DNA from 4 places in the Rouxiella sp. WC2420 genome. Region 1 is predicted to be linked to each of the others. Evidence: predicted binding sites of a transcription regulator. Region 1 holds the regulator's gene; each other region holds the start of a gene.

Region 1 (7,692 bases):
CTTTGGCTTTCTGGACTGCCTGAGCGGCCTCATCGTGCTGGCGGATAAGCTGCTGGCAGCGCTGCTCTTGCTGTTCAGATTCTTGCAGCCAGTTTTGCAGCGCCTCGCTGTCTTGCAAGGTGAAACCTAATGAAAGCTGTCCACAGGCCTGTTGCCACTGTTCGAGATATCCCGCTTGCTGTTTTTGATCTTGTTGCAGCGCAGTTTGCAGCCGTTGTTGCTGTTCTTTTAATCCTTCGGTACGAGTCCGTAACTGTGTGCCATTGGTATGCAACTTTTCAGTTTCTTCACGCATGTGCTGCACCCGCAGCGCGGTCTCGGACGGACTGACGGCCTGATAGGATTCGATAGCCGGATGTGTCGTCGAACCGCACAGCGGGCAAGGCTGACCGGTTTGCAGGCGAGAGCGTTCTGCTTCAAGACTGACAATCAGCTGCTCCTGCGCCAGCAGTTTTTCGACATCGTTCAGATGCTGTTTTTGCTGCTTGTACTTTTCACGCGTCTGGTTAAGATTTTTTTCAGCCTCGAGCAGCTCTCCCTCGCGTGCGTCAAATTCCAGATGCTGCTGGCTAATCCGCTGGGATACTTGCTGAAACAGCGGCTGAAGGGTGGAGAGTTGCTGGCGAACGGGGCGCAGTCCGACCAGTTCCGAATGTTGACTGCGTAAAGCGGTCTGCGGCGACTGTGCTTCCAGCGCGCTTTGCTGCTGCGTTTGGCTATTCAACTGTGCAACAAGTTCGGCCTCTTTAGCCTGAAATTGCTGATTTCTTTGCGCCGAGGCAGTTTGCTCGCTAGCCAATTTTTGTAGCTCTTCAGCCAATTCCCGCTGCTGGTTTTGCTGTTTAAGATGCCTTTGCCGATCGTCGCTCAGCTTTTCCTGCAAATGATGGATTTTGCTGTCCAGCGGCTGGACTTGCTCCTCGATTAGCTTCTCTAGCCGCAGTTGTTCGGCGGCCTGTTGCTGCTGATGATGCAGCGCTTTTTCCAGAGCCTCATTTAAAGGGGTTTTGGAATGTTGCAACTGTTGCTGCTGCTCACCGAGCTGCGTTAGCTGCCGCTGTAAATCAGCCTGCTGCTGTTGATAGCGCTGGCGATCTTTTAACAACGGGCGAAGCTTTTCCGCCGGTTCGCTGCGCGCCAGCTGCTTTAATTGCGGCTCGGCCTGTTGCGCCTGACTTTCGGCATCGACAAGCTGTTGTTGGTATTGTTGCTGTTTTTGCTGAATGTTTTTCCACTGTTGCAGCCAGTTTAGACCTTGCTGTTGTTCCACTGTTTGCTGGCTGAGCGTGGTTTCCTGCAATCCCAGCTGAGTTAATTCTTGTTCGAGCAGTTGGCGTTGTTCCTCGCTGAGTAATTCAATACCGGCGGCGCGCTGGTGCAGCAGATCGAGGTCGATCTTCGCCTGTTTATGACGATCGAATACCTGTGCAGACAGTCGTCCATAAATCTCGGTGCCGGTCAGCTCTTCCAGCAGTTCGGCTCGTTCGTTGGCCCTGGCGTTAAGGAAGGCGGCAAACTGCCCCTGAGAGAGCATCATCGATTTGGTAAAACGGCCAAAATCCAGCCCCGTCAGCTCGGCAATCGCCGGAAGCTTATCGCGTACTTTGTCGGCGAGAATTTTGCCGTCGGCCAGTTGTGCCAGCTCGACCTTTGGTGCCTGCAAATTACCGGTTGGCGAGTTACCCGCCCGGCGCTGGCTCCAGAAGGCGCGATAGCCTACGCCCTTAACCTCAAACTCGACCTCGGCCAGCGATTCTGCGGTATGGCGGGTCATCAATTCGTTCTGGCTCGGAGACACATCCAGGCGCGGCGTTTGGTGATACAGCGCCAGGCAAATTGCGTCGAGTAGGGTGGTTTTACCGGCCCCGGTTGCGCCAGTAATAGCAAAAAGTCCATTACTGGCGAAGGGTTCGGCGGTGAAATCAATTTTCCATTCACCTTCCAGTGAATTGATATTTTTTAATCGTAATGACAGGATCTTCACTGGCTGGTTTCTCCGGCAGAATGGCCGTTTTCGACCTGTTCCAGCACCTGCGAGAACAGGGTGCGTATCCGCTGCTGGCGGCCCTCTTCAGGGGTATTTTCCTGCGCCAGTCGGCGTTCAAACACTTCGCTGACGCTAAGCTCTTTCAACGTTTCTTTCTCTTGCTGTAACAGACCGCTCAGACGCTGCTCTTTACTGCGCCGAAGTAGCACGACCTCCACCGGCAACGGATCGGTAAGCTGCTGGATACGCCGTTGGATATCGCTGAGATAATCCTGCGTCGCGACTTCAATATCGAGCCAAACCGGCAGCGTTTCCTGATTTTTTTCATAGGACTGCAGCTGTTTTTCAATCTCGGCCAGTGTGCCCTTAATGATTTCCATCGGCTGAGAGCGCGGGATCGCCAATGTTTCAATACTGTTAAGTTGATCGGCGGTGTAATCCAGCAGATAAACGCTTTTTTCATTGCTGGCTTCGTCAAAACTCAGGGGGATTGGCGAGCCGCTGTAGCGAATATGCTCGGTCCTGGCGATTTTCTGCGCTTTGTGAATGTGCCCCAACGCCACGTAATCTACCGGCGGGAAGGCCTGAGCGGGGAAGGCGTCTAAGGTACCGATATAAATGTCTCGCACCGAGTCGGAAGTGGTTACACCGACAGTGGTCAGATGGCCGGTAGCGATAATCGGCACCGCCACGCCGAGATGCTGGCGATGATCGCAGGCTGCCTGATAAAGCGCTGAATAATGTCCGGCGATAGCTTCTTGTAATGCAAGCTGTTTTTCGCTACCGGATTGCCCTGCCTGACTAGCCAGCAGATCGCGCGGGCGTAAAAACGGGATTGCACAAAGTATTGCCCCCGGCTGACCCTCGCGGTTTTTCAGGGTAATCACCTGGCGAGAAATATCCTCACCGACAGTCGCGATCACCTGAGTATTGAGGCAGGAAAGCAGCTCGCGAGATTCGTTCAGCGTAGCGACTGAGTCATGGTTTCCCGCCAGCACAATCAGCTGGCAGCCTGTCTGCTGTAAGTTCACCACAAAGCGGTTATACAGTTCGCGCGCATAGCTTGGCGGCGAGCCGGTATCGAAAATATCCCCCGCGACAATCACCGCATCGACCTGATGCTGTTCAACCTGTCCGATTAGCCAGTCAAGAAAAGCCTGATGTTCAGGCGCACGGCTTTTGGTAAAAAAGTACTGGCCGAGATGCCAGTCAGAGGTGTGAATCAGTCGCATGGGGGTCTCGCGGTGGCTGTAACAGGCGGCAAGTATAAACGCCCACGACCTTCTCTGTCCCCGAAAAATCATAACCATGTCATGTGCCTGAACTTAATATGACGGCTTGGCTACACTTAATTACACTCGAAATTGTTTTTCATAAATCTGTCACAAAACTGACGCATAATGGCGCCCGAAATCAAAATTAAGTTCGCTAACTTATTTGGCAGGCTATCAAAATGGCTAGACGCATATTAGTTGTGGAAGATGAAGCACCGATCCGTGAAATGGTTTGTTTTGTGCTTGAGCAAAATGGTTATCAAGCCATTGAGGCTGAAGATTTCGATTCGGCGGTCAATCGTTTGATTGAACCTTACCCGGAATTAATTTTACTCGATTGGATGTTGCCCGGTGGATCCGGAATTCAGTTTATTAAACATCTAAAACGCGAAGCGCTGACCCGCGATATTCCGGTGATGATGCTGACCGCCCGTGGCGAAGAAGAAGACCGCGTTCGCGGGCTGGAAGTTGGCGCGGATGACTATATTACCAAGCCGTTTTCGCCTAAAGAGTTAGTGGCGCGCATTAAAGCAGTTATGCGTCGTATCTCACCAATGGCGGTCGAAGAAGTTATTGATATGAAAGGGTTAAGCTTGGATCCATCCTCGCACCGTGTGATGGCCAACGAGCTTGCGCTGGACATGGGGCCTACCGAATTCAAGCTTCTACACTTCTTTATGACCCATTCCGAGCGCGTTTACAGCCGTGAACAGTTGCTCAATAACGTCTGGGGCACTAACGTATACGTCGAGGATCGTACAGTGGATGTACATATCCGCCGCCTGCGCAAAGCACTGGAAACCAGCGGTCATGACCGTATGATCCAAACGGTGCGTGGAACGGGTTATAGATTCTCAACCCGCTATTAATTAATACCTCAGCTATTTCACGTTGCACCTTTACGGGCATCGTGAAATATATTGGGTATGAATTGATGATGTTATATCTTTCACTCACAGCGGAGATACTGTGTGCTAGAACGATTATCGTGGAGTCGGCTGGCCGGCGAATTATTTATGTTTTGCTGTCCGGCGCTGATATTAGCCATTTTTATTGGCTATTTGCCCTGGTTATTGCTGGCTTCTTTAGTGGCGGCTCTGGGCTGGAATTATTTTAATCAGCTTAAACTTTCACACTGGCTGTGGCTTGACCGAAGTATTACTCCTCCCAGCGGATTATGGAGCTGGGAACCGCTATTTTATGGCCTTAATCAGATGCAGATGCGTAACCGGCGCAGAAGGCGCGAACTGGCGCTGCTGATTAAACGCTTCCGCAGCGGAGCTGAATCCCTCCCTGACGCCGTGGTACTGACGACGGAAGAAGGCAATATCTTCTGGTGCAACGGCCTGGCACAGGAACTGCTTGGTTTCCGCTGGCCGGAAGACAACGGCCAACACCTGTTTAACCTGCTGCGTTATCCCGAACTACGCGTCTGGATCCAGAGCCGCGACTTTACCCGTCCGCTTAACTTGCACCTTAATAACAATCACTACGTTGAATTTCGAGTCATGCCGTATTCGGAAGGGCAGCTATTGATTGTGGCGCGTGATGTCACCCAGATGCGCCAGCTGGAAGGCGCTCGTCGAAACTTCTTTGCCAATGTCAGCCATGAACTGCGCACACCGCTGACAGTGTTGCAAGGGTATCTTGAGATGATGGACGACGAGGCGCTGAAGGAGCCGTTCCGCAGTAAAGCGCTGGATACTATGCAGGAACAGACGCGGCGCATGGACGGGCTGGTTAAACAGTTGCTGACTTTATCGCGTATCGAGGCGGCAACCAACATTGATTTGCAGGAGAAAGTCGACATGCCAGGAATGTTGGGCATGCTGGAGCGCGAGGTGCAGACGCTAAGCAATGGTCGCCATGAAATTGTATTCAAAATCAATGAACAGCTTAAAGTTTATGGCAACGACGAGCAGCTGCGCAGTGCGGTTTCGAATCTAGTGTATAACTCGGTCAATCACACGCCAGCGGGCACGCGCATTGAAGTTAGCTGGCAGCAGACCGCGCAGGGCGCACAGTTTCAGGTCAGCGATAACGGCCCGGGCATTGCACCACAGCATATTCCCCGGCTGACCGAGCGTTTCTATCGTGTAGACAAGGCGCGTTCACGGCAGACCGGTGGCAGCGGGCTGGGGCTGGCTATCGTCAAACATGCGCTCAGTCATCATCATTCAAAGTTGGATATAGAAAGCGAAGTCGGGGTAGGGACGCGGTTTCTATTCACATTGCCTTATCGACTGATTGTCGATGCTCCTCAATTGCCTCACCATCACCGCGTTAAGCATTAAATCTTCACGATAAACGGATCAGCGATGGTCCGTTTTAATCTTATTTAATCAGTTCACACTTTGGGCAACGTGAAATTGTGACGCCCGATCATGAATTTATTTCATGTGATGTGAGAATTCCTCGTTTGGTGATGAACACTATTCATGGCAGCATAGATTTAAAGCCGTTTAGACATCCAGATGTCTAATGTAACTTCTCGGTATTATTAACATTGTTAACTAATCTCCGGGATGTCGTGCTACCCATTAATCAATGTCACGGCGACAGGTTCGTCGGGGCTTTTGCCAGGAGTTCATAATGTCAGTATCAAACCCAATTTATCGCGCCGAAGTCGTTGGTAGCTTTTTGCGTCCAGAAGCGCTAAAGCAAGCACGTCAGCAGTTTAAAGCCGGTGAAATCGATGCTCAGCAGCTGCGTGCGGTTGAAGACAGCGAAATTCGCCGCGTGGTTGAGCAGCAGCGCGAAGCCGGTTTGCAAGTGGTCACTGATGGTGAATTCCGCCGCGCGTGGTGGCACTTTGACTTCTTCGAGGGTCTGCAGGGCGTTGAAGGTTATGATGCAGAGCAGGGCATTCAGTTCAACGGCGTGCAGACCAAATCTCGCAGTATCAAAGTGGTTGATAAGATTGCCTTTGGCGATCACCCGATGATTGAACATTTCAGCTTTCTGAAAAGCATCAGTGGCGATGCGGTAGCTAAAATGACTATCCCTAGCCCAAGCGTGATGCACTTCCGTTTCAACCGTGATGCGGTTAAAGGCGTGTATCCAAATCAGGAAGACTTTTTCAACGATTTAGCTCAAGTTTACCGCGACGCTATCCAGGCGTTTTACGCCGCCGGTTGTCGTTACCTGCAACTGGATGACACCGTTTGGGCGTACCTGTGCTCAGAAGACCAGAAAAAGCAGATCATTGCCCGTGGCGATAATCCGGAAGAGCTGGCGAAAACCTACGCTCGGGTGCTGAATCAGGCTATCGAAGGCAAGCCGGAAGACCTAATCATCGGTCTGCACGTGTGCCGCGGTAACTTCCGTTCAACCTGGATTTCAGAAGGCGGCTACGAGCCTGTGGCAGAGATCCTGTTCGGTACTGTAAATATCGACCGTTTCTTCCTGGAATATGACAACCAGCGTGCCGGCGGTTTCGAGCCACTGCGCTTCATCAAGCCCGGCCAGCAGCAGGCAGTTCTGGGCCTGATTACCACTAAAACCGGCGATCTTGAATTGGCAAAAGACGTGGAGGCGCGACTCGCCGAAGCGGCTGAGTTCTTGAATATCAACCAGATCTGCCTAAGCCCGCAGTGTGGTTTTGCGTCCACCGAAGAAGGCAATAGTCTCAGCGACAAGCAGCAGTGGGACAAACTCAAGTTAGTTGTCGATCTGGCTGAACGCATTTGGTAAAAGCTTGATCTTTCGGGCTACAGCGACGTTCGCCTCCCTCGCTCACCCCAGTCACTTACCTGTGTAAGCTCCTGGGGATGAACTCGGTTGCTGCCTTGCTCTAACTCGAAATCTCTTCGCTTTGGTAAAAGCTTGATTTTTCGAGCTATAGCGGCGTTCGCCTCCCTCGTTCACCCCAGTCACTTACCTGTGTAAGCTCCTGGGGATGAACTCGGTTGCTGCCTTGCTCTAACTCGAAATCTCTGCGCTTTGGCAACAGTTTGATCTTTGATGCTATAGCGGCGTTCGCCTCCCTCGTTCACCCCAGTCACTTACCTGTGTAAGCTCCTGGGGATGAACTCGCTTGCTGCCTTGCTCTAATTCGAAATCTCTGCGCTTTTGGTGTTGAGAATGAAAATATTCCAAACCTGAGTGACTTATTTCTAAAAGTCGCTCGGGTTTTTGTTTTTAAGCATCTTCAAATCTGACTATCAGATTTATAAGAGACTCAAGCTCTTTGTGCATTTAATAGTGCTGCAAGATCATTAATTTAGCGCTTACAAAGCTGACTGTTGCTATTTAGTTAAAAATAACCCGCATTTTTGTGCGTGAAACGTCCATTTCACGGCAGTTTCACGCACTTTTCATTTAATTAAAGCGCAAAGTTGGCATTGATTGCTCAAATATCATACGTATCATGTGGTGATTTTTTAGCTAAATCCAGTGAATTTTACTGCTCAGCGTTTCAAATCCAGTTTA
Region 2 (7,692 bases), 740 kb from region 1:
GCCACCGACGGCTTCATTCTGCGACCTTTCCTTAACGGCGGAGCAATGTTGGGCTTCTGCGGCGCGGTGCTGTCATTGATCCTTTCCGAAGGGCTGGTGTGGCGTCTGGAAACCGTGGTTACCCAGGTGGCATCGGTGTTCGGCACGACCTTTGTTCTGCACGGCCTTGGCTGGGACGAAAGCCTGCTGCTGCTGCTGATCTCGGCAATGATTGGCTGGATCGCCGCTTACCTGGCAACCGTACAACATTTACGACGATTTACACCACAGTAAGATTTTTTTGTTATACTCTTCCCTTGTAGCTGCGGATTGTGCTGCAAGGGAAGATCCCCATATTAATACTCTGCGTCAAAGGATCCTTATAATCAGGACCTTAACTTGTTCTTCCCCGGTAAGCACAATTTCCCAATCATTTCCCCTTTACCTCGCATAAAGTCATTGGGCCGAGAAGGCGCTAAGAATGAACTTTGAACGAGATTCAGGGTCAAATTAGCAGCAAATGTGAGTGGTTCTTCGTTGAACTGTATCCGTCGGTATTCATTCCACGGCAACGTTGTGTAAAACCTTCTTACGTCACATTAGAGAGGCTTTAATGACCAAAGAAATGCAAACTTTAGCATTAGTCCCCCAAGGTAGCCTGGAAGCCTATGTTCGGGCCGCCAATGCCTATCCTATGCTTACGGCAGAGGAAGAGCGGGCGCTGGCTGAACGGCTGCATTACGAGGGTGATCTGGAAGCGGCCAAGCATCTGATCCTGTCTCACTTACGCTTTGTCGCTCATATCGCTCGTAATTATTCAGGTTACGGTTTGCCACAGGCTGACCTTATCCAGGAAGGCAACATCGGCCTGATGAAAGCGGTTCGCCGTTTTAATCCAGAAGTCGGCGTACGCCTGGTTTCCTTCGCTGTGCATTGGATCAAAGCCGAGATCCACGAATACGTTCTGCGTAACTGGCGTATCGTGAAGGTCGCGACCACCAAAGCTCAGCGTAAGCTGTTCTTTAACCTGCGCAAAAATAAACAGCGTTTAGGTTGGTTCAGCCATGAAGAAGTCGAGCATGTTGCGCGTGAACTTGGCGTAACCAGCAAAGACGTGCTGGAAATGGAATCCCGCATGGCAGCGCAGGACATGACCTTTGATCCAACGCCGGACGAAGAGCCGCGCGATGGTCAGGCTATGGCACCGATGCTGTATCTGCAGGATAAAAGCTCTGACTTTGCTGAAAGCATCGAAGAAGATAACTGGGAAAGTAACGCCGCCGATAAACTGACTTTCGCAATGGAAGGTCTGGACGAGCGTAGCCAGGATATTATTCGTGCCCGCTGGCTCGACGACGACAACAAGTCGACGCTGCAAGAATTGGCCGACAAGTATGGTGTTTCCGCCGAACGTGTCCGTCAGCTTGAAAAGAATGCGATGAAAAAGCTGCGCACAGCGATCGAAGCCTGATGCGATAATACAGACAAATGCAAAGTAAAAAGCGACCTTGAGGTCGCTTTTTTTATACCTACAATTTGCCGAAAAAACAGTCGCCTTGCCGCTTGAGATAAAAATTACTCGCAGAATCAATGCCGTGTTTTATGCCAGCCGTCTGCTATTAATTCAAATCCGCAGGCGCGCATAAAAGCGTCTAAGGCCGGTTTATCAGCCACTGCCTGCATTGAGAAATCCCGCACTTCAGGCAACTGTTGCTGCAAATCTTCCAGCAAATACAACCCGACACCGCGACGGCGGGTGACTTCACGCACGCATAAATCGTTTAATTCAGCCTCCTTGCCGCTAATAAAAACTTTTACTGCACCCAGCAGGCGATCATTAAAACGAGCGGCAAAAATTATCTTCAGATCGCCCTCGCTTTGCCAATCGGAGACCTGTTGATTCGGCCAGATTTTGGCTAAATCAATTTTATCCTGATCAGTTAATGCGTCGAGTCTTTCAATGGTTAATTTCATGATGAGATGCAGATTTTTAGGGAAAAAGGACGGTGACAGTTTACCTGATCACCCCAGATTCGTTACCTGACTTTTTTCAAGGAAATTTGCGTTTGGTAAGCTGCTTACCCAGCGCAGCGAGTGCCGCTTGCCTGCTAGTGTGATAAAGATTGTTGATTCCAAAAAAATCTGTGTTAAATCTATTAAACCGCACGCTAAGTGCTTTGCGGTTTTTTGTTTATCTATAAATTAACTTTGCTCACATTCTTATCAATTTTGCACACGACCGGGAACATTAAATGAACACAGAAGGTTTACTCGCCGCCCGCATGACCAGGCTCAAGAGTTCGGCTATTCGGGAATTGCTCAAGCAAAGCCAAATGGAAGGCGTTATTTCACTGGCGGGAGGTATTCCTTCTTCGGCGCTATTCGATTTTGAAGGTTTGGCGCAAGCTACCCAACTGGCGATTACCGAGCGGCCTGAGCTAGCATTCCAATACGGCCTGACTGAAGGCAGTCACGGACTGCGCGTCGGCATTGCCGAGCTGTGCAAAGGTCGCGGCATTGTTGCCACGCCGGAAGATATCGTAGTGACCGCCGGATCCCAGCAGGCGCTCGATCTGGTGATGCGCGCGGTGGTTAACCCGGATGACGTGTTCGTTGTTGAGCGCCCAACTTATTTGGCCGCGCTGCAAACCTTGGAACTGGCTGAAGCAAATCTGGTATCCGTTGGTTCTGACGGCGACGGCATGAAGGTTGACGAACTGGCCGAAGTGCTGAAAACCCGAAAAATCAAAGGCGTTTACTTAGTACCGACCTTTGGCAATCCAAGTGGCGTGACGCTGAGTTTGGCGCGTCGCGAACAGCTGGTAAAACTGGCCGCCGAGCACCATTTCCTGATCGTTGAAGATGACCCGTATGGCGAGCTTCGTTTCACGGACGAGCGCCTGCCGACCCTTTACGAGCTTTCGCATGCTCAATACGGCCATGCAGATAACATCATCTACACGTCAACTTTCTCCAAAATTCTGGCACCGGGCCTGCGTCTTGGCTGGGTTATCATGCCGCAATGGCTGTTGAATAAAGTGGCGATCATCAAACAGGCCGCCGACCTGCACGCTAGCTCACTGTCGCAAACTGTAGCGGAATATTATTTGGGGCTGGGTCGACTGGATAAGCAGATTGAAACTATCCGTGCTGCCTACAAAAAGAAATGCAGCCTACTGGCCGAGTTACTGGAACGCGAGCTTGGCCACGTTTTGACCTTCGAATATCCTAAAGGCGGTATGTTCCTGTGGGCGCGATTCCGCGAGCCGCGTAACTGTACCGAATGGATGAAGAAAACCCTCGAGCAGGGCGTAGTCTTCGTGCCGGGCGAGTTCTTCTTCTCGGATAATCCGGATTACTCGACTTTCCGTATCTCCTTCGCCACCGCGACAGAAGAGCAGCTGCATGAAGCCGTTGCCCGCCTGAAACGCGCGCTGTAAAACCGAGATAACAGGTTGGCTGTCTCACTGAGGCGGTTAACCTTAGTGCAAACTGATAAATAACTTAAGGCGCATCGCTAACCCGATGCGCTTCTTTTTTGCCATCTTCCCGTCATCTGCGTTTCACTCTGCTGTCACGTTATTGTCATTTAACGGTTATTTTTCTGTCATTTAGCCGTGTCATGTTAGCTCCCGAATAAAAAAGTTTTTTAACTTCCATTACTTCTCTGCAATTACAAATTCAAACACCGGCAGAATTCAGGAGACAGGCATGTTTAACAATTTAAAAAAATCGGCTCTGGGTGCAGCACTGATGCTGGCTTTCAGCGCCAACGCTCTGGCCGTCACGGAAATTCCTTTCTGGCATTCCATGGACGGCGAGTTAGGCAAAGAGGTCAACTCATTGGCCGATCGTTTTAACCAAACGCATCCTGACGTAAAAATTGTTCCTGTTTATAAAGGCAAATACGACCAGAATCTGGCTGCCGGTATTGCTGCTTATCGCACCGGCAACGCTCCGGCGATTTTGCAGGTCTATGAAGTGGGCACCGCGACCATGATGGCCAGTAAAGCGATCAAGCCGGTCTATCAAGTGTTCGCTGACGCGGGCCTGAAAGAAGACGTTTCCCAATTCGTGCCAACGGTTTCCGGATACTATTCAGACTCTCAGGGTCGTCTGCTGTCTCAGCCGTTCAACAGCTCCACGCCGGTGCTGTACTACAACAAAGACGCGTTTAAGAAAGCGGGTCTGAATCCCGATCAGCCGCCAAAAACCTGGCAAGAGCTGGAGCAGGACACCGCCAAGCTGAAAGAGGCCGGCATGAAGTGCGGCTATGCCAGCGGCTGGCAGGGCTGGATCCAGATTGAAAACTTTAGCGCCTGGCACGGTTTGCCAGTGGCGACCAAAAATAACGGTTTCGACGGCACCGACGCAGTTCTGGAATTTAACAAGCCAGAGCAGATCAAACACATTCAGTTTCTGGAAGATATGAACAAGAAAGGTGAGTTCACCTATTTTGGTCGTCAGGATGAGTCTACTGCCAAGTTCTACAACGGCGATTGCGCGATGACTACCGCCTCATCTGGCTCGCTGGCCGATATTCGTCAGTATGCCAAATTCAACTATGGTGTAGGCATGATGCCTTACGACGCTGACGTGAAAGGCGCGCCGCAGAACGCCATTATCGGTGGTGCCAGCCTGTGGGTGATGAAAGGCAAGGATGATGCGACCTATAAAGGCGTGGCCGAGTTCCTGCAATTCCTGACAACTCCGGCAATTGCCGCGGAATGGCATCAAAAAACGGGCTATCTCCCGGTTACCACTGCCGCCTATGAGCTGACCAGACAGCAGGGCTTCTATGACAAGAACCCAGGTTCTGACGTTGCAACTCGCCAGATGATGAACAAACCGCCGCTGCCGTTTACCAAAGGCCTGCGTCTGGGCAACATGCCGCAAATCCGTACCATCGTAGATGAAGAGCTGGAAGGCGTATGGAGCGGCCAGAAGACGGCAAAACAGGCGCTTGATGAGTCAGTACAGCGCGGTAACCTGCTGCTGCGCCGTTTTGAAGCCTCTGTTAAGCAATAACAACGACCGTTGCCAAATCAATAGGGCAGTGCGTAACAATGAATCTCGACAGCCGTTGTTACGCATTGTTCTTTTGAACAGTTTGGTCACGCCATCGTTGATCTTCGTTGCCCTTTTCAGCCCTTAGTTTCTATGAGTAATTCCTATGAGTTCACACCGTCCCGGGTTTGGCTGTAGTTGGTTGCCGTATGTGCTGGTTTTGCCTCAGCTGTTGATTACGGCGATCTTTTTCCTCTGGCCCGCCGGTCAGGCACTGTGGTATTCCGTGCAAACCATGGATCCTTTTGGTATATCGAGCCAGTTTGCTGGATTTACCAACTTTCAGCAGCTGTTCCAGGACCCCTACTATCTCGCTTCTTTCTACACCACGCTGAAATTCAGCTTCATGGTGGCGTTTTTCGGCCTGGGTATTTCGCTGCTGCTCGCTGCGATGGTGGATCACGTAATCCGCGGTAGTCGTATTTATCAGACTTTGCTAATTCTGCCTTATGCCGTAGCGCCCGCCGTGGCTGCTGTTCTCTGGATGTTTCTGTTTAGTCCTGGATTAGGGCTGATCACTCACTTCCTTGGCACGCTCGGCTATAACTGGAACCACGCACAGAACAGCGGACAGGCGATGTTCCTGGTAGTACTGGCATCTATCTGGCAGCAGGTAAGCTATAACTTCTTGTTTTTCCTCGCTGCGCTCCAATCGATTCCACGTTCGCTGGTCGAGGCCGCTGCCATCGACGGCGCTGGCCCAATTCGTCGTTTCTTTAATTTGGTGTTGCCGCTGATTTCTCCAGTCAGTTTCTTCTTGCTGGTGGTCAATCTGGTTTATGCCTTCTTCGATACCTTCCCGGTAATTGATGCGGCCACGCAAGGCGGTCCGGTACAGGCGACAACAACGCTGATTTACAAGGTTTATCGTGAGGGTTTCACCGGGCTCGACCTCTCAAGCTCTGCCGCACAGTCGGTGGTATTAATGGTCATGGTGATCGCCCTGACATTTATTCAGTTCCGCTTCGTTGAGCGTAAGGTGCGTTACCAATGATCGAAAACAGAAGAGGTCTCGATATTTTCTGTCACCTGGTGCTGATTATTGGCGTGCTGCTGGTGTTATTCCCGCTGTACGTGGCCTTTGTTGCCGCGACGCTCGATAACAAACAGATTTTTGAAGTGCCGATGAGTCTGGTTCCGGGCGGGCACTTTTTCGAAAATATACGGACTATTTGGTCACAGGGCGCAGGCGGCAGCAGCCCGGCATTTGGCCCGCTGTTGCTGAACAGCTTTATCATGGCGATGGCAATTACCATCGGCAAGATTTCGATTTCGATGCTGTCGGCCTACGCCATTGTCTATTTCCGTTTTCCGCTGCGTAACCTGTTCTTCTGGCTGATCTTTATGACACTGATGCTGCCGGTTGAGGTGCGTATTTTTCCTACAGTACAAGTGATCGCCAATCTGCACATGCTTAACAGCTACACCGGCCTGACTTTGCCTTTGATGGCTTCCGCCACGGCTACGTTCTTGTTTCGCCAGTTCTTTATGACGCTGCCGGATGAGTTGCTGGAAGCGGCGCGCATCGACGGCGCTGGAGCAATGCGCTTTTTCTGGGACATTGTCCTGCCGCTCTCGAAAACCAATCTGGCGGCGCTGTTTGTCATCACCTTTATTTACGGCTGGAACCAATACCTGTGGCCAATTCTTATCACCAGCGATGCCTCGATGGGCACGGCGGTGGCGGGGATTAAAAGCATGATCTCTTCGGGAGACGGCTCAACACAGTGGAATCAGGTAATGGCTGCGATGATCATGACGTTATTACCACCCTTGGCGGTGGTACTCCTGATGCAGCGCTGGTTTGTGCGCGGCCTGGTAGACAGCGAGAAATGATTAACTTGGTAAACGATTCATTTGGTAAACAATAAACATGGCAAATTTAAAACTCCAGGCAGTGACCAAGTCCTACGACGGACAAAACCAGATAATCAAGACTATCGATTTGGATGTCGCTGACGGCGAATTCATCGTGATGGTTGGCCCTTCCGGCTGCGGTAAGTCAACGCTGTTGCGTATGGTAGCTGGCCTCGAACGCACCACCAGCGGTGATATTTATATCAACGACGTGCGTGTGACCAATCTTGAGCCGAAAGATCGCGGTATTGCGATGGTGTTTCAAAATTACGCACTGTATCCGCACATGAGCGTGTACGACAACATGGCCTATGGCCTGAAAATTCGCGGTTTTGGCAAGGCGCAGATTCAGTCGCGCGTTGAGGAAGCGGCGCGCATACTGGAATTAGGTCCGTTGCTGAAACGCAAGCCGCGTGAGCTTTCCGGCGGCCAGCGTCAACGCGTGGCAATGGGGCGCGCCATCGTGCGAGAACCGGCAGTTTTCCTGTTCGACGAGCCGTTATCAAACCTTGATGCCAAATTGCGCGTGCAGATGCGCCTCGAGCTGCAACAGCTGCATCGCAGATTGCGCACCACCAGCCTGTATGTGACTCATGATCAGGTGGAAGCCATGACCTTGGCCGAACGGGTTATCGTGATGAACAAAGGGATTGCCGAGCAAATCGGTACGCCTTCCGAGGTTTATCAGCGTCCCGCCAGCCTGTTTGTCGCCAGCTTTATCGGCTCTCCGGCGATGAATTTATTGCCGGGTCAACTGACCACCGACGGCACGTCTCTGGTGATGGAGGG
Region 3 (7,692 bases), 420 kb from region 1:
CGCCTGCATGATACCTATGGGGCAGAATATCAATGCGCCAATGGTTGAACCCAGGGCAGCTGTTCCAGGACCATAGCTGCTGCCAGCACGTTGACCCGCCAGAATATAAACCGCCCAGCAAGCGCCCGCTATCAATGCAAAGCAGGCCCCGGTTAGATCAATGCCTGAAACGCTGTGTCCAATTGGCAGCAGGAACCATAATCCGACTACCGCCAGCAGCACCCAGACAAAATCAACGGGCTTGCGCGAGGAGAACATCGCCACCGCCAGCGGCCCGGTAAATTCCAAACCCACTGCGATTCCCAACGGCACCGTGCGAATTGCCAAATAGAAGGTATAATTCATACAACCCAGCGCCAGCCCGTAAATAAGCAGCGAGCGAATATTGCCGCCGCGCATCTGCAGGCGCCAGGGTTTGAAGTAAGCCAATAGAATAATTGATCCCATGCCGAGGCGCAGCGCCGTCACTCCCTGAGAACCAACCAGAGGGAATAAAGACTTCGCCAAAGCGGCTCCTCCCTGTAAAGAGAGCATAGCTATGAGGATCATCGCGACGGCAATCAGCGGATGGTGAACTTTTACAGAACTGAGCGCAGTCTCTTCAAGCGCTGAAGAACCTGTCTGGTTTTCTAAAGAATTATTTTTCAAAGATTCTGTGTCCATACATGGTAAAGAGAGCAAATCAACGCCGTCATTGTACTGGCAAGACAAAATCTTTGGAGTATTAGTGTGGGCAGATTGTAAAAAAAATTGGTGACTAAGGCCAAACTCGGACAATTTTACTCAGTAAGTGATGAATATTTATCCAAATAATTAAGAATTATCTGCTAATATGAAAAAGTTCAATAAGTTTGTCTTATAATTTTTAGTCAATAAAGTCGTTAAATTATAACAAGTTAAGTGGTGTTGGAAACTATCTGTTACACCATTTGATGCATTGGACATCTTATTCGAGGCAGAGTTTCACGGAACTTTTTGTTATATTTTAATGGTGAAGGTTAATTTGGTTCCCTTTTTTGAGGTGGTTATGAAAAAAATTGCATGTCTTTCCGCATTAGCTTGCGTAGTAGCTTTAAGCACTTCAACTGCGTTTGCGGTTGATAACACCAGCACTGTTTCTGTAGGTTATGCACAGGGTGATGCGCAAGGTGTTGTGAACAAAGCGAAAGGTTTCAACTTGAAATACCGCTACGAGTTCGAAAGCACCCCATGGGGCGTTGTTGGCTCCCTGACCTATCTTAACAAATCACATTCACCTGTTGAGAATGACTACCAGAAAGGTGAGTACTACGGCGTAACCGTAGGTCCATCTTACCGTATCAACGACTGGGTCAGTGCTTATGGCTTAGTGGGTATGGGTGTTGGTAAATTCGAACAGGTTGGTAATGCTTCTTCTATCGACCGTGAAAAAAATCGTCACACTGACGGTGGCGTAGCTTACGGCGCTGGTCTGCAGTTCAACCCAATCGAAAACGTTGCACTGGACTTCTCTTACGAGCAGAGCCGTGTTAAAAACGTTGACATTGGTACTTGGATCGCTGGTGTTGGTTACCGCTTCTAATTGCCGAAACTTGATGGTCTTAAGTTATAATAATACCGACCATCCAGCTTCGAAAAAAAACCGCCTTCAGGGGCGGTTTTTCTATTCTGGCGTTCTATGATTTCTGTTCTGGACAGTCTTGAAACCGCCTTTTAAATCCCGCTATACCAGTTATAACCCTGATCTTCCCAATATCCACCCGGATAATTATCTGTGACAAAAATCGCTCCGATGTGTTTGGCATTCTTAAAACCGAGCTTGGTGGGCATTCTCAGGCGCAAAGGATAGCCAAAGTCCGGTGGCAGCGGTTTACCGCCAAAATCGAGCGCCAATATGGTTTGTGGATGCAAAGCCGTGGCCATATCGATGCTGGAATAGTAGCGGTCGTCACATTTGAAACCGACATATTTGCAGTTCAGGTCGGCGCCGATGTTTTCCAGAAAAGTTTTCAGCGGCACGCCGCTCCACTGCCCAATTGCGCTCCATCCTTCAATACAGATAAGTCGAGTGATCTGACTGCTTTGCGGTAAGCGCTGCAGCTGCTCCAGCGTCCATGGCGCCTTCTTTTGCACATTGCCCGAGACTTCCAGCCGATAGTTGGGAATATCGATTTCCGGAACGTTATATTCGGGATAATAAGCATTGAAGCGAAACGGTTTGGTAATTTGGTCTGCTGAATAAGTTTGTGCCAGCTTTTGCCCGCTGAACAGCCATCCCTGAACCCGATCATTCCAGCGCGACATGGCCCATAACACTTTATCGACTTCATCGCCGTCTTGCATGTTACAGCCGGTAAGCATGGAAACTGCGCCAAGAGTCAGGCCGGATTTAATCATCAGACGGCGTTGAATATTAACCAACTGTTTGCGTTGATCCGGCTCGAGGATGATTTTTGGACGCTTTTTTTCATCAGTCATCGGCGCTGTCTCCTGGTTTATTTGCCACGGCTTTGCCGCCGGTAATCATGGCAGGCAAGGTTTTAGGCACCAGTAACACCATGACAACGTGAACAATAACGAACAGCATAATGCCGCTCATCGCAAAAAAATGAACGTAACGGGCAATGGTAAAGCCACCCATCAGATAAACGAGTCCGCTGAACTGCACCGGTTTCCAGATTGACAGCCCAGAAAGCACCAGCAACAGCCCCAATAGCAGGACGCCAACATACATCAGCTTTTGCACCGCATTGTATTGGTTTGATTTATGCGACAAACGCAGGCGCAAAGCGCCGACAAAATCATGCCATACGGAGGAGGGAGTAAACGGAAAAAATCGTTGTTTAAAGTGACCGCTAAACAGCCCCCAGAGAACATAAAACAGCCCATTGGCTGCCAATACCCACATCACCGCCAGATGCCAACCAATGTTGCCACCCAGCCAGCCGCCCAGCGTGGCGCTTTGCGGGAAAGTAAAACTGAAAATGGGGTCGGCGTTATAAATACCCCAACCGCTCATCACCATGCCAATCATCACCAGCAGATTGACCCAATGACAAACTCTCACCGGCCAGGGATGGATTCTTTTTTTACGCATCAGAGTGTCCTTGGAGGGAGGTCAGCTTCGATCCGCCCTGAAACGCAGACACGTGAGGGAGGCGGACCGAAGCTGTTAATCATAACTAGTTATCAATGACAAAAGCCAAATTACATCGGTGGGGTTACGCCATCTTTACCGGCTGCAATACCGCGAGCTGCCAGTGCGCCCTGCGCATCTTTAACCGGGAACAGAACGATGTGAGCACCCGCTTTCAGCAGGCTACGATCGCCCGGCGCCAGCAGAACTACTGGAACATTATCTGGAACGATTACCGTTTTTTCGCCGTTCTGATATTTAACGGTCAGGGTGCGGCCATTGCTGTTAACCAGCTTGCCGACGGTGCCGTTAGTCATGGTGTTGATTTTGCCATCGGCAGATTCAAACGGGTTAAAGCCTTCGCCGCTGCCGCGCAGGCTTGGTGCGAAAACGTGAACTTCCAGCGCTTTCAGCGTGCCGTTGGCCTGAGGAACTGCCGCAGTACCGATAAAGCTGTCTGCCTTGATATCAGTGAGTTTGCCTTCGGTAACCTGAGTGATTTTAGTCTGGTCAGTCAATTTAACGTCCAGCTTGTCGCCAGAGCGGGTGGTCAGAACCAGAGACGTTGGCGTCACTGAGTCGATAGTGCCACGAGTAGGTTTGATAACGTTGCTGGCATCTGCTGCGAAAGCACCGCTGGTCATCAGCAGCGAAGATAAAAGCAGACCGGCAAGGCGTGAGGACTTAATCATATTACTCTCCAAATTTTCGTATGAGAAACTGACAGGAAGTCAAAGCTCGTTCCATCGAGGAAAGAGCAGGTAATGCATCACCCAAGAAAAACAGCTACTTGGTTTAACTCTGTTTACTAATAATAGTAAGAGTGAACGACAAACAGGGACCTGCTGATGACAAGTTGATGACAATATTGTCATCAAAGGTTTCTGACAGAACTGATAGACTTTATTAAGAATAGCAGTGAACAGAGGCACTAATGCGGATACTGGTTATCGAAGACGACGTCAGCACTGGCGATTACCTGAAAAAGGGGCTGAGTGAGGCGGGTTATCGCGTAGATTTGGCGCGAAACGGTGCCGACGGATTGTTTATGGCGCTGGAAGAGGGCTATGACGCGATTATCCTCGACGTGATGCTGCCTGGGCTAAACGGCTGGCAGGTGATGGAAGTGTTGCGCAAGAAAAGCGCAGTACCGGTGCTGTTTCTCACTGCTCGCGATGAAGTGCAGGATAGGATCCGCGGCCTTGAGCTGGGCGCTGACGATTATCTGGTGAAGCCTTTTTCATTCACCGAGCTGATGCTTCGCGTGCGTACCCTGCTGCGACGCGGTACGGTGCGTGAGTCCGACACTTATTCGCTGGCTGACCTGCATCTTGATGTCCTGAGGCGTAAAGTGACGCGTCAGGAAACGGTTATCCCATTAACAAACAAAGAATTTATGCTGCTTCATTTATTAATGCGCCGCGAGGGCGAAGTGCTGTCGCGCACCATGATTGCTTCACAGGTTTGGGATATGAACTTTGATAGCGACACCAACGTGGTTGATGTGGCGGTGAAACGCCTGCGCGGTAAAATTGACCGTCCTTATGATGTGAAATTGATCCATACCGTTCGCGGTATCGGCTATGTCTGCGAAGTACGTGATTATGAGTAAACCGACTTTTTCACTAACCCTGCGTTCAACCTTGCTGTTTGCCTTGATAGCCGCTCTGGTGGTCAGCAGCGTAGGTTTTTATCTCTATTACGCGATGGAAAAAGAGATGGTGCGCCGTGCCGACTATCAGGTTGCGGGTCGTGTGCAGTATTTCCGTCAACTGCTGGGTAACAGCTTTCCTTTGACGCAGCTGACGCAAAATCCTGGATTATTCGAAAACATGCTTGGCAACGAGCAGGATATTTTGCGCTTTAAACTGGTGGGGCAGTCACCGATCATCAATGTTAATCCCGGTCATATCGTGTTGCCTGAGGTCGCTGCTGTCGCTGATGGCCAGGATCTCACTTTACAAAGTGTTCATCATATTTTGGCTATGGATGATATACCGGTGCGCTATGCCGCAGCCGACGTGCGGATGAGAAATGGCCAAACTGTGGAGATTCTGGCAGGGCATTACATGGCTGGGGAAACTCGGATGCTGGTGGCTTTTCGCTGGGAAATTATTGCCTCGGTGCTGTTGGCCTATGTGCTGATTGCCGGGCTGGGCTATATCGTTATCCGTCGCGGGCTGCGGCCGTTGCAGAAAATGGCGCAGGAAGCTGCCGAAATTCACCCGACCAGTTTATCTACCCGATTGAGCGAAGAAGGAGCACCGCTGGAATTGCAGCAGCTTATTCACTCATTCAACGAGATGCTGGACAGACTGGCGGAGGGTTATCAGCGGCTTAACCAGTTTTCTGCCGATCTGGCCCACGAGATCCGCACGCCGGTAGGCGCATTGATGGGGCATTGCCAGGTTGCGCTTTATCAGACTCGTAGCACCGAAGAATACGAAACGCTGCTGGCTAATAATATGGGCGAGCTGGAGCGCATTTCACGGATGGTGGAAAATATTCTGTTTCTTGCGCGCGCTTCCCATGCCCGCTCAGTGCTGACTATCACGCCATTGTCGATGGCGAATGAAACGCTGCGCGTGGTTGACTATTTTGAAGGTCTGGCCGAGGAGCGGGGGATTCGGTTGCACTGCCAGGGCGAGGGCGTGGTGTTTGCCGATGCGCTGCTTTTCCAGCGTGCCTTGAGTAATCTGGTTGCCAATGCCATCAATTACGGTAACGAAAACAGTGAGGTACAGGTTTCGGTGGATCATCAGCCGGACAGTAGTTTGGTAAATGTCGACAACGCCGGCCCAGCCATTCCAGCCGACAAGCTTGATAAACTGTTTGACCGTTTCTATCGCGCCGACCCTTCTCGCAGCGAAGGCGGAAGTTCAAACGGGCTGGGATTATCTATCGTTCAGGCTATTATGGCGCTGCATCATGGTAGCGTTCAGGTTAGTTCACTGGCCGGCGGTAAAACGCGTTTTACTCTTTCGTTTCCGCGTCAGCAAAACTAATTTAGTTAAAACATACAAAATAATTGTTTTTTTGTGCTTATTTATCTCATTGATATATAGGTTTTTCGTAAAGTTCGTAACATTATTTTGTTTTAGTCATGAACAGAAGCAGAATGATTCTGTAATCCTAGGGTCTGATAGAGTAATCCGTTGTCTTTTTGTGCTCTCTGGGCAATGACTTCGGAATGAGCGAGTTGTATTCGCTATCAAATCCTTAAAAGAGTCATTACTGATTGATGTATAAATTAAAAGCACTAATACAACAGAAGATTTCACTTTTTATTGCGTTATACCTGGGAATAATACTTAACCTACCTATTTTCTATCGTCGTTTTCATCAAGTCCATTACGCCAATACCCAGGCACTAATGGTTGAGATGATTGCCGCATTTGCTCTGGTTTACTTCATTACCACGCTTGTGTCCTTAACCGGCAAAACTTTCTATCGGATATTAATGAGTTTTGTCGTGGTCGGCTCGCTCGCCGCTGGCTACTATATGATTGTTTTTAATGTCGATATTGGCTACGGTATTCTCGCATCAGCCCTGGCCTTTGACTCTATAGACCTTTCGAAAGAGTCGGTAGGCTCTCACTTTTTCCTCTGGACCCTTATCGGCAGTCTAATCCCGCTTATTGTACTGTGGGGCGGCAAAATGCCCGGTTCTGCCTTGCGTGAGACTACCTGGCAAAAACTGCTGTTCAAAGGAGGACTGCTGCTTGTTAGTGGTCTGGCTTGTTTGATGCCATTGAAGTGGATGGAGCACAAGCAAGAGGCCCATGATCGCCTTGATAATCGCATGATGGCGAGTTATGGCGGGGTGGTTGCCGCAACCTATTCGCCATCCAACTGGCTTTCTGCACTGGGACTTTTTGCCTATAGCGCTTACAGCCAATCTGAAGACACGAAAAATCTGTTCGATCCGGCAAAACATTTCACCTATGTTCCGCCCAAAGACGTTAAAGATTTGTATGTCGTATTTGTCATTGGTGAAAGTGCCCGGCGCGACCACATGGGTCTGTATGGTTATGCGCGGGACAATACTCCCAACCTCGATAAAGAAAAAAATCTGGCCGCGCTGCAAGGTTATTCTTGTGATACAGCAACCAAGCTTTCCCTGCGTTGTATGTTTGTACGAATGGGAGGGACTCAGGATAATCCGGAACGCACTTTGAAAGAGATGAACGTTTTCTCGTTACTTAAAAAACAAGGATTCAGCTCAGACCTCTATTCCATGCAAAGCGAGGCCTGGTTTTACAACAAAACCAATGCTGATTCTTACTCTTTACGGGAAACTATTGGTTCCGAAAAGCGCAATACCGGTAAACCCGTTGACGATATTTTGCTAATTAATGAGATGAAAGACTCTATCGCCAATCATCCTGATGGCAAGCATCTCATCATTCTGCATACCAAAGGCTCGCACTATCTTTATTCTGAACGATATCCGCGCAGTTTTGCCCGCTACCAGCCGGAGTGTATGGGGATAGATAATTCCTGTTCTACGCAAGCGATGATCAATTCTTATGACAACTCGCTGCTTTATACCGACTATTTCCTCGAGCAGGTGCTGA
Region 4 (7,692 bases), 760 kb from region 1:
TTCGTGGTGCACTTTGATATCCCACGCAATATCGAATCTTATTATCAGGAAACCGGACGCGCGGGGCGTGACGGTTTGCCTGCCGAAGCTTTACTGCTTTACGATCCGGCCGACATGGCTTGGCTACGCCGATGCCTTGATGAAAAACCGGCAGGGCCACAGCAGGACGTCGAACGCCACAAGCTCAACGCGATGGGCGCCTTTGCCGAAGCGCAAACCTGCCGTCGTTTAGTGCTACTGAATTACTTTGGCGAAGGCAAGCAGGAAGCCTGCGGCAACTGCGATATCTGCCTTGACCCACCTAAACGCTACGATGGCCTGATGGACGCGCAAAAAGCGCTGTCCTGCGTGTATCGTGTCGGCCAGCGCTTTGGCTTAGGCTATATCGTTGAGGTGCTGCGTGGGGCGAACAATCAGCGTATCCGCGAATACGGCCATGACAAGTTGCCGATTTACGGCATGGGGCGCGAGCAAAGCAATGAGCACTGGATAAGCGTGGTGCGCCAGCTCATTCACCTCGGGCTGATTACCCAAAATATCGCCATGCACTCCGCGTTGCAGCTCACCGAGGCTGCCAGACCGGTATTGCGCGGCGAGATAGCGATGCAGCTGGCCGTTCCGCGCCTGCAAACACTTAAAATTCGCGGCACCAACACGCAGAAAACCTATGGTGGCAACTATGACCGCAAGCTGTTTGCCAAACTACGTAAGCTGCGTAAGACCCTTGCGGATGAAGGAAACGTTCCACCTTACGTAGTATTTAACGACACGTCGCTGTTGGAAATGGCCGAACAGCTGCCAGTCAGCCCCGGCGAAATGCTTGGTATTACCGGGGTTGGCCAGCGCAAGCTTGAAAAATTTGGTCGTCCATTTATGGCATTGATCCGCGATCACATTGATAACGACGACGAATGAGTACAATGCCCGACCGTCAATAATCAAATAAGTCAGCGTAAAGAGGAGCAGTAAATCATGTTAATTCTGTTTTTAACCGTTGCCGCCGTGCATCTCGTAGCATTGATGTCGCCGGGGCCAGACTTCTTCTTTGTTTCTCAGACGGCAATGAGCCGCTCGCGCAAAGAGGCAATGATGGGCGTGTTTGGCATTACGCTGGGGGTGCTGGTTTGGGCCGCCGTCGCATTAATGGGCCTGCACCTTTTGCTGCAAAAAATGGCCTGGCTGCATCAAATCATTACCGTGGGCGGCGGGCTGTATCTTTGCTGGATGGGCTGGCAACTGCTGAAGTCTGCGCGGGCGCAAAAAGCGGCGGGTGAAAGCGTATCCGAGATTCAGCCGGTAATCTTGCCCAAGCGCGGTAAAACCTTTATGCGCGGTTTGCTGACCAATCTTTCTAATCCGAAAGCGGTTATTTATTTCGGCAGTATCTTCTCGCTGTTCGTTGGCGATAGCGTCGGCAATGGCGAGCGTTGGGGATTGTTTGCGTTGATCAGTCTCGAAACGCTGGCCTGGTTCTCGGTAGTCGCGATGGTGTTCGCTCTGCCAGTGATGCGCCGAGGTTATCAGCGCTTAGCCAAGTGGATTGATGGCGTAGCGGGCGTGCTGTTCGCGGGTATCGGTATCCACCTGATTATTTCCCGCTAATCTTCAACGTCATGTAATAAAAAACCGCCGATGGCGGTTTTTTGCATTATTAAGTGACTAAAGCAGCTATTTTTCGTTTATCTTCGGCGATTAATACCACACTCCAATGACTTTTTATTCGGATGCCCGCTCCAAATCGCGCTTTCAGGAATAGCCTCACCATGGTGAGTGAGTTTTTGTCCATCATAGGGATAAAACGGGCCTTCTTCGCTGTCGTCAAATTTTCCGCGCCGTTGCCAGCAGCAGCCCAACCATCATAAACAGCGAGCCGAAGATGCGATTGAGCAGGGTCATTTGCTTTGGCGCTTTTATCCAGCCAGAAATGCGTTTTGCCAGCGTGGCGTAACCGATCATCACGATAATATCGACGGCGACAGTGGTAACTCCCAGCACCAGATACTGCGCAACTTGCGGTTGGTGTGGAACGATAAACTGCGGGAACAGCGCGGCGAGAAACACGATGCTTTTTGGGTTGGTAAGATTGACCAGCACCGCGCGTTTGAACAAACGACGGCGCGGCATACTACTGGCCAGCGCGTTCATGTCGATAGCTCCCGCTGCGCGCCATTGGCAGATCCCCAACCAGATAAGATACGCCGCCCCACACCATTTCAGAATTTCAAACGCCAGCAGCGACTGTGACACCAGCGCGCCAAGACCGATACCCACCAGCACGATATGAATCGACAGGCCGAGCTGTAATCCGGAGATAGAGGCGACCGCACCGCGATAACCGTGGCTGATACCGGTACTCATGGTGTTAATGGCACCAGAACCCGGTGAAAGGCTTAAAATCGAGGTTGTGAGCAGATACGTCAGCCACCAATCTACTGTCATTTTACTTCTTCCTTAATGCTGACTCTGCAGCTTGAAATCTATTGAGAACCGTCTTTTTGTGGCACAATACGCTATTGCTTATTAATGCGCTACGGCCTGAAAACAACTTATTTCTCCACGCGGTATTTTTGTTCTGGGACAGTCGATGCCATCAAATTACGATCGCTGGTTAACGCGAGAATACGGCTTTTCAGCCTTTGCTACCGGACCCTTGCTGGATTTCTGGCGCACACGCGAAGAAGCCGAGTTTAACGGGGTTGATAACGTCCCGATCCGCTACGTGCGTTTCTGCTCCGCTCGTCATAACAAAGTCATTTTTATATCCACCGGGCGTATCGAAAGCTACGTAAAATATCCTGAGCTGGCCTACGATTTGTTTAACTGTGGCTACGACGTCATGATTCTTGACCACCGTGGCCAAGGCCGTTCAGGAAGATTACTTAAAGATCCGCACTTGGGGCATGTCGACAAGTTTGACGACTACGTGTCAGATTTATCGACCTTTTATAAGCTCGAGATCGCTCCGCGCAATTATGCTAAAAAGTTTGCGCTGGCTCATTCGATGGGTGGCGCGATCATGGCACTGTTTTTAGCCAGTGAACCTAAAAACTTCGATGCAGCAGTGCTTTGCGCACCGATGACAGGAATTTCGTTGCGCACACCGGACTGGCTAACGCGCAATATTCTTAACTGGGCTGAACGGCGTCCGCTTTATCGTAATAATTACGCACTGGGTACCGGCACCTGGCGGCCACTGCCGTTTGTGGTCAATCGCCTGACCCACAGCCGCGAGCGCTATCGTCGTAATCAGCGTTTTTATGCCGATTATCCCGAGTTGCGGGTGGGCGGGCCGACCTACCATTGGGTGCGCGAAAGCATTCAGGCAGGCGTCAAGATTCTGGAACAAGCCAAAAATATTACTACGCCACTGTTGTTATTGCAGGCAGGTGAAGACCACGTTGTCGATAACAGGTCGCATGCTGCTTTTTGTCAGGCCATGGCCATTGCCGGACACCCCTGCGTTGGGGGTAAGCCGCTGGTTATCGAAGGCGCACGCCATGAGATCCTGTTCGAGCGGGACGATATGCGGGCAAAGGCGTTAGACGCCATCATGCGCTTTTATGCGCGACGAACTTAAACCGCGGCCTACCGCGCACAACTCCATCAGAGGTTAGAACCTAACGTTATGTATCATGTTGTTGCATCCGATTTAGATGGCACGCTGCTGTCACCCGATCATTCCCTGAGCCCTTTCGCCAAAGAGACCCTGCAACTATTAACCCAGCGGGATATTCACTTTGTGTTTGCCACCGGACGTCATCACATTGACGTTGCACAGATGCGCGATGCTCTGGGCATCAGCGCGTACATGATCACCTCCAACGGTGCGCGCGTACACAACACCGACGGCGAATTGATTTTTAGCCATAATCTCGACCCGGATATCGCCGAAGATCTCTTCGCCATTGTCCACGAAAATCCCGATATTCTGACCAATGTATACCGCAACGACGATTGGCACATGAATCGCGATCGTCGCGATCAGGAAGACTTTTTCAAAGAATCGATTTTCAAGTACAAGATCTATCAGCCGGGCCTGCTGGAAACTGACGGTATTGCCAAGGTGTATTTTACCTGCGACGATCACGAAAAATTGATCCCGCTGGAGCAGGCGATTAACGCGCGCTGGGGCGACAGGGTCAATGTCAGCTTCTCGCTGCCGGTATGTCTGGAAGTGATGGCCGGTGGCGTGTCGAAAGGCCACGCGCTGGAAGAAGTTTCCAGGCTGATGGGCTATACTCTGAAAGACTGTATCGCCTTTGGTGACGGCATGAACGACCTTGAGATGCTAAACATGTCGGGTAAAGGCTGTTTGATGAGCGGTTCACTGCCGCGTCTAAAAGCGGCGATGCCGGAGGCGGAAATTATCGGCTCCAACGCCGACGACGCCGTGCCGCATTACCTGCGTAAAATGTATCTGAACAGCGAGCGTTAATACTTCGCTTACGAAAAAGGGCCGTCAGTTGTGCAACTCGCGGCCCTTTGTTTTTCCGGCTCATTATCTGATTTTTTTATGACTAACTGCGTTTAGCCAGTTCCGCTTTGTGTTTGCTTTCACTCAGCATAGTCATTACGAGCAAAATCACCGCCAGCACACAGCCGCCGATCATCACGATAAACCCACCATTCCAGCCGAAATAGTCCACCGTGTAACCAACAATCGCGCTTGCTGCGACCGATCCTCCGAGATAACCAAAAAGGCCGGTAAAACCAGCCGCCGTTCCTGCTGCTTTTTTCGGTGCCAGTTCCAGCGCGTGCAGGCCAATCAGCATTACCGGCCCGTAGATCAGAAAGCCGATGGTGATCATGCAGGCCATATCCACGCCGGGATTTCCCACGGGATTAAGCCAGTAAACCACAGTGGCGATTGTCACCAGCGTCATAAAGAACACGCCAGTGGCCCCGCGATTGCCCTTGAACACTTTGTCTGACATCCAACCGCAAAGCAGAGTGCCCGGTATCCCGGCATATTCATAGAGGAAATAGGTCCAGGAAGACTTATCGAGTGCAAAGTGCTTCACTTCCTTAAGATAGGTCGGTGACCAGTCGAGAATGCCGTAACGCAGCAGGTAAACAAATACGTTGGCCAGTGCGATGTACCACAGCAGCTTGTTGGGCAACACGTATTGCATAAAGATTTGTTTTGCCGTCAGTTCTTGCTCGGCCGAAGCTTTGTCATAATCGGCCGGGTAATCGTTTTTATATTCTTCGATAGGCGGCAGACCACAGGATTGCGGGGTATCGCGCATCATTACAAAAGCAAAAATTGCCAGCGCGATAGCGGCAAATGCCGGCATGTACAGCGCGGCGTGCCAGTCGTTAAACCACGCCATGCCGAGCAGAAACAGTAGGGGAGGAATGCCGCCACCGACGTTATGCGCACAGTTCCATACTGAAACGATGCGCCCGCGCTCTTTCTGTGACCACCAGTGAACCATAGTTCGTCCGCATGGCGGCCATCCCATGCCCTGGAACCAGCCACAAAGGAACAGCAATACGAACATGATGGCAATGCTTGACGTTGCCCAGGGCACGAAACCCATAAAAAGCATCACTACGGCGGATAAGATCAGCCCGGCAGGCAGAAAAACGCGGGGATTAGAACGATCGGAGACCGCACCCATAATAAATTTGGAGAAACCGTAGGCGATGGAAATGCCTGACAGCGCCAGCCCAAGATCGCCGCGTGAGAATCCCTGTTCAACCAGATACGGCATCGCCAGAGCAAAATTTTTACGCACCAGATAGTAGGCCGCATAACCAAAGAAAATGCCGATAAATATCTGCCAGCGCAGGCGGCGGTAGAGTGGATCGACGTGCGTATCGTCCACTGGCGCGATATGCGCGGCCGGTTTGAAAATACTAAGCATGATGCCTCCGAGGTGCTTTCCATAGGTATTGAAATGTTCCATAACGAGCATCCTACGGATCCGACACACGAAGATGGAATCTGCTTTATGACAGTAATGTTGCAGAAATATGACTGTCGGGGCGATTCTGCCGGATTTATTAACACTTTGAAATATTAATGCGCATGAATTGGCGGGATGAGATCACGTTTTAAGGATTTATATGCGCATTTACGTTCGATTTTGCGCGAAATGTGAGGGTGTGTTGAAAATAGGCGGGATTTTAAGGACGAAATACGCGGAGGCAGGCTCCGCGTTTATTGCCGCTAATATTACTGAACTTTAAGCGTTGAGATAATCGCTTCGGCATCAGTTTGTGCCTGTTGCTGATTGTCGGCAGGCAGGGTGATTTGCATGGTCATCAGCTGGTTGTCAATTTTCGCCAACACAATAGAAGAATAGGCTTTTGAACCGGCAGAGTTGATCACGCTGTCATACTGTTGCAGAGTTTGACCATTTACCTGGATCGATTTATTGGTCACAACTTGCAGGTTGGTATCGCGATCGTGCTGCTGCTGTTCCAGTCGATTGGCAATAACTTCCAGCGAGTCTGGTGTGGAATCGCCGAGAATAACGATCACTGCTTTTTGCCCGGATTTATCGGCATAAACGTGCATGTTATTGGCTTGAGTACCCAACTTGCCGCTTTGGTCACTCATGCCGTTTGGCAATGCAAAGGTGAGTTTGCCATCCAGCAGGCTAATTTGCTTAGTTGCGGCAGCCGCAGCGGCTGGCGTTGCGCCCTTGTCTGCTGATGCTGTTTTATCATCAGTTTTGCCATCGCAGGCCGCCAAACCGGCAACCAGCAGCGTTATTCCCATAAACTTGGCTAATTTGTGCATAGGGCTTCCTTTAAGTTTCACGCACCTTACATCCGCCAACGCGTGACGGATGTAGATTATTGACTTCACGGCCTTTATGGCAACCTATTCACGGGCGAAAAGCAAGTCAGATATTGGCGGCTTTTGTGTCGTCATGAAACGCTACGGGTTCGCCTTTACCTGATTGCGCCAGGCGCTTGAGCAGGACGTTGAGCAGCATACCGTACATCGGCAGGAAGAAAATCAGACAAATGAGCAATTTGAAGCTGTAATCTACCAGTGCAATTTCAACCCAGTGCTGGGCCATAAACGCATCGCTACTTTTATAGAAAGCAATAAAGAAGAACGCCAGAGTATCGCTGATATTACCGAGGAACATTGCCGCCGTGGGCGCTACCCACCAGCTGTTGCGCTGACGCAGGCGGTTAAACACTTGTACATCAAGGATTTGCCCCAACACGTAAGCCATAAAGCTGGCGGTTGCGATGCGCGCCACCATAACGTTGAGACTACTCAGCGAAGCAAAGCCCTGCCAGCTTCCCTGATAAAACAGCGCGGAGATGAAATATGAAATCACCAGCGCAGGCACCATCACCGATAAAATAATCCGCCGCGCCAGGGGAGCACCAAAAATACGCACCGTCAGATCGGTTGCCAGGAAGATAAACGGAAAGGTAAAAGCGCCCCAAGTGGTAGTAAAACCAAAGATGGAGACAGGTAATTGCACCAGATAATTACTGGAAGTAATGATGGCGATATGAAATAGCGAAAGCCATATCAACGCGGAAAACCGCTGTTGAGCTGTAAAGGAATACATAAATTGTGACCTTTTTAGTGGTTGGGGTGAGGGAACCCAATAACGCCTGCTGCATCTTGCCCTATGCGACGAGTGCTGTGCGGGCTAAATATTGTACTAAAAACGGCGAATTTGCTACCGCGGCGCGCATACTATCCTTCCCACC

What was found. The regulator PhoB, encoded in region 1, activates phosphate uptake and scavenging genes when phosphate is short. The targets are predictions, from matches to a motif close to CTGTCATAAAACTGNCNNAT.
Region 2: a site for PhoB is predicted at 3,551-3,570, ahead of ugpB (sn-glycerol-3-phosphate ABC transporter substrate-binding protein UgpB). Genes of this name have one in related genera too.
Region 3: a site for PhoB is predicted at 3,962-3,981, ahead of AB3G37_RS17790 (heavy metal response regulator transcription factor). Genes of this name have one in related genera too.
Region 4: a site for PhoB is predicted at 5,956-5,975, ahead of glpT (glycerol-3-phosphate transporter). Genes of this name have one in related genera too.

What each region holds. Positions count from the first base shown of each region.
Region 1 is NZ_CP165628.1:4,264,741-4,272,432, reverse strand. It holds gene sbcC (exonuclease subunit SbcC) at 1-1,984, opposite strand, end outside; gene sbcD (exonuclease subunit SbcD) at 1,981-3,219, opposite strand; gene phoB (phosphate response regulator transcription factor PhoB) at 3,441-4,130, shown strand; gene phoR (phosphate regulon sensor histidine kinase PhoR) at 4,233-5,555, shown strand; gene AB3G37_RS19775 (cobalamin-independent methionine synthase II family protein) at 5,854-6,954, shown strand.
Region 2 is NZ_CP165628.1:5,005,394-5,013,085, reverse strand. It holds gene ftsX (permease-like cell division protein FtsX) at 1-273, shown strand, start outside; gene rpoH (RNA polymerase sigma factor RpoH) at 593-1,450, shown strand; gene panM (aspartate 1-decarboxylase autocleavage activator PanM) at 1,567-1,953, opposite strand; gene AB3G37_RS23070 (PLP-dependent aminotransferase family protein) at 2,232-3,419, shown strand; gene ugpB (sn-glycerol-3-phosphate ABC transporter substrate-binding protein UgpB) at 3,691-5,007, shown strand; gene ugpA (sn-glycerol-3-phosphate ABC transporter permease UgpA) at 5,153-6,040, shown strand; gene ugpE (sn-glycerol-3-phosphate ABC transporter permease UgpE) at 6,037-6,882, shown strand; gene AB3G37_RS23050 (sn-glycerol-3-phosphate import ATP-binding protein UgpC) at 6,920-7,692, shown strand, end outside.
Region 3 is NZ_CP165628.1:3,840,952-3,848,643, reverse strand. It holds gene rhtA (threonine/homoserine exporter RhtA) at 1-549, opposite strand, end outside; gene ompX (outer membrane protein OmpX) at 1,028-1,561, shown strand; gene AB3G37_RS17805 (molybdopterin-dependent oxidoreductase) at 1,693-2,457, opposite strand; gene AB3G37_RS17800 (cytochrome b/b6 domain-containing protein) at 2,450-3,076, opposite strand; gene AB3G37_RS17795 (hypothetical protein) at 3,187-3,807, opposite strand; gene AB3G37_RS17790 (heavy metal response regulator transcription factor) at 4,050-4,727, shown strand; gene AB3G37_RS17785 (heavy metal sensor histidine kinase) at 4,720-6,120, shown strand; gene eptB (kdo(2)-lipid A phosphoethanolamine 7''-transferase) at 6,357-7,692, shown strand, end outside.
Region 4 is NZ_CP165628.1:5,021,104-5,028,795, reverse strand. It holds gene recQ (ATP-dependent DNA helicase RecQ) at 1-915, shown strand, start outside; gene rhtC (threonine export protein RhtC) at 973-1,602, shown strand; gene rhtB (homoserine/homoserine lactone efflux protein) at 1,819-2,439, opposite strand; gene pldB (lysophospholipase L2) at 2,585-3,577, shown strand; gene yigL (sugar/pyridoxal phosphate phosphatase YigL) at 3,626-4,435, shown strand; gene glpT (glycerol-3-phosphate transporter) at 4,518-5,870, opposite strand; gene AB3G37_RS23130 (DcrB family lipoprotein) at 6,182-6,751, opposite strand; gene AB3G37_RS23125 (7-cyano-7-deazaguanine/7-aminomethyl-7-deazaguanine transporter) at 6,858-7,547, opposite strand.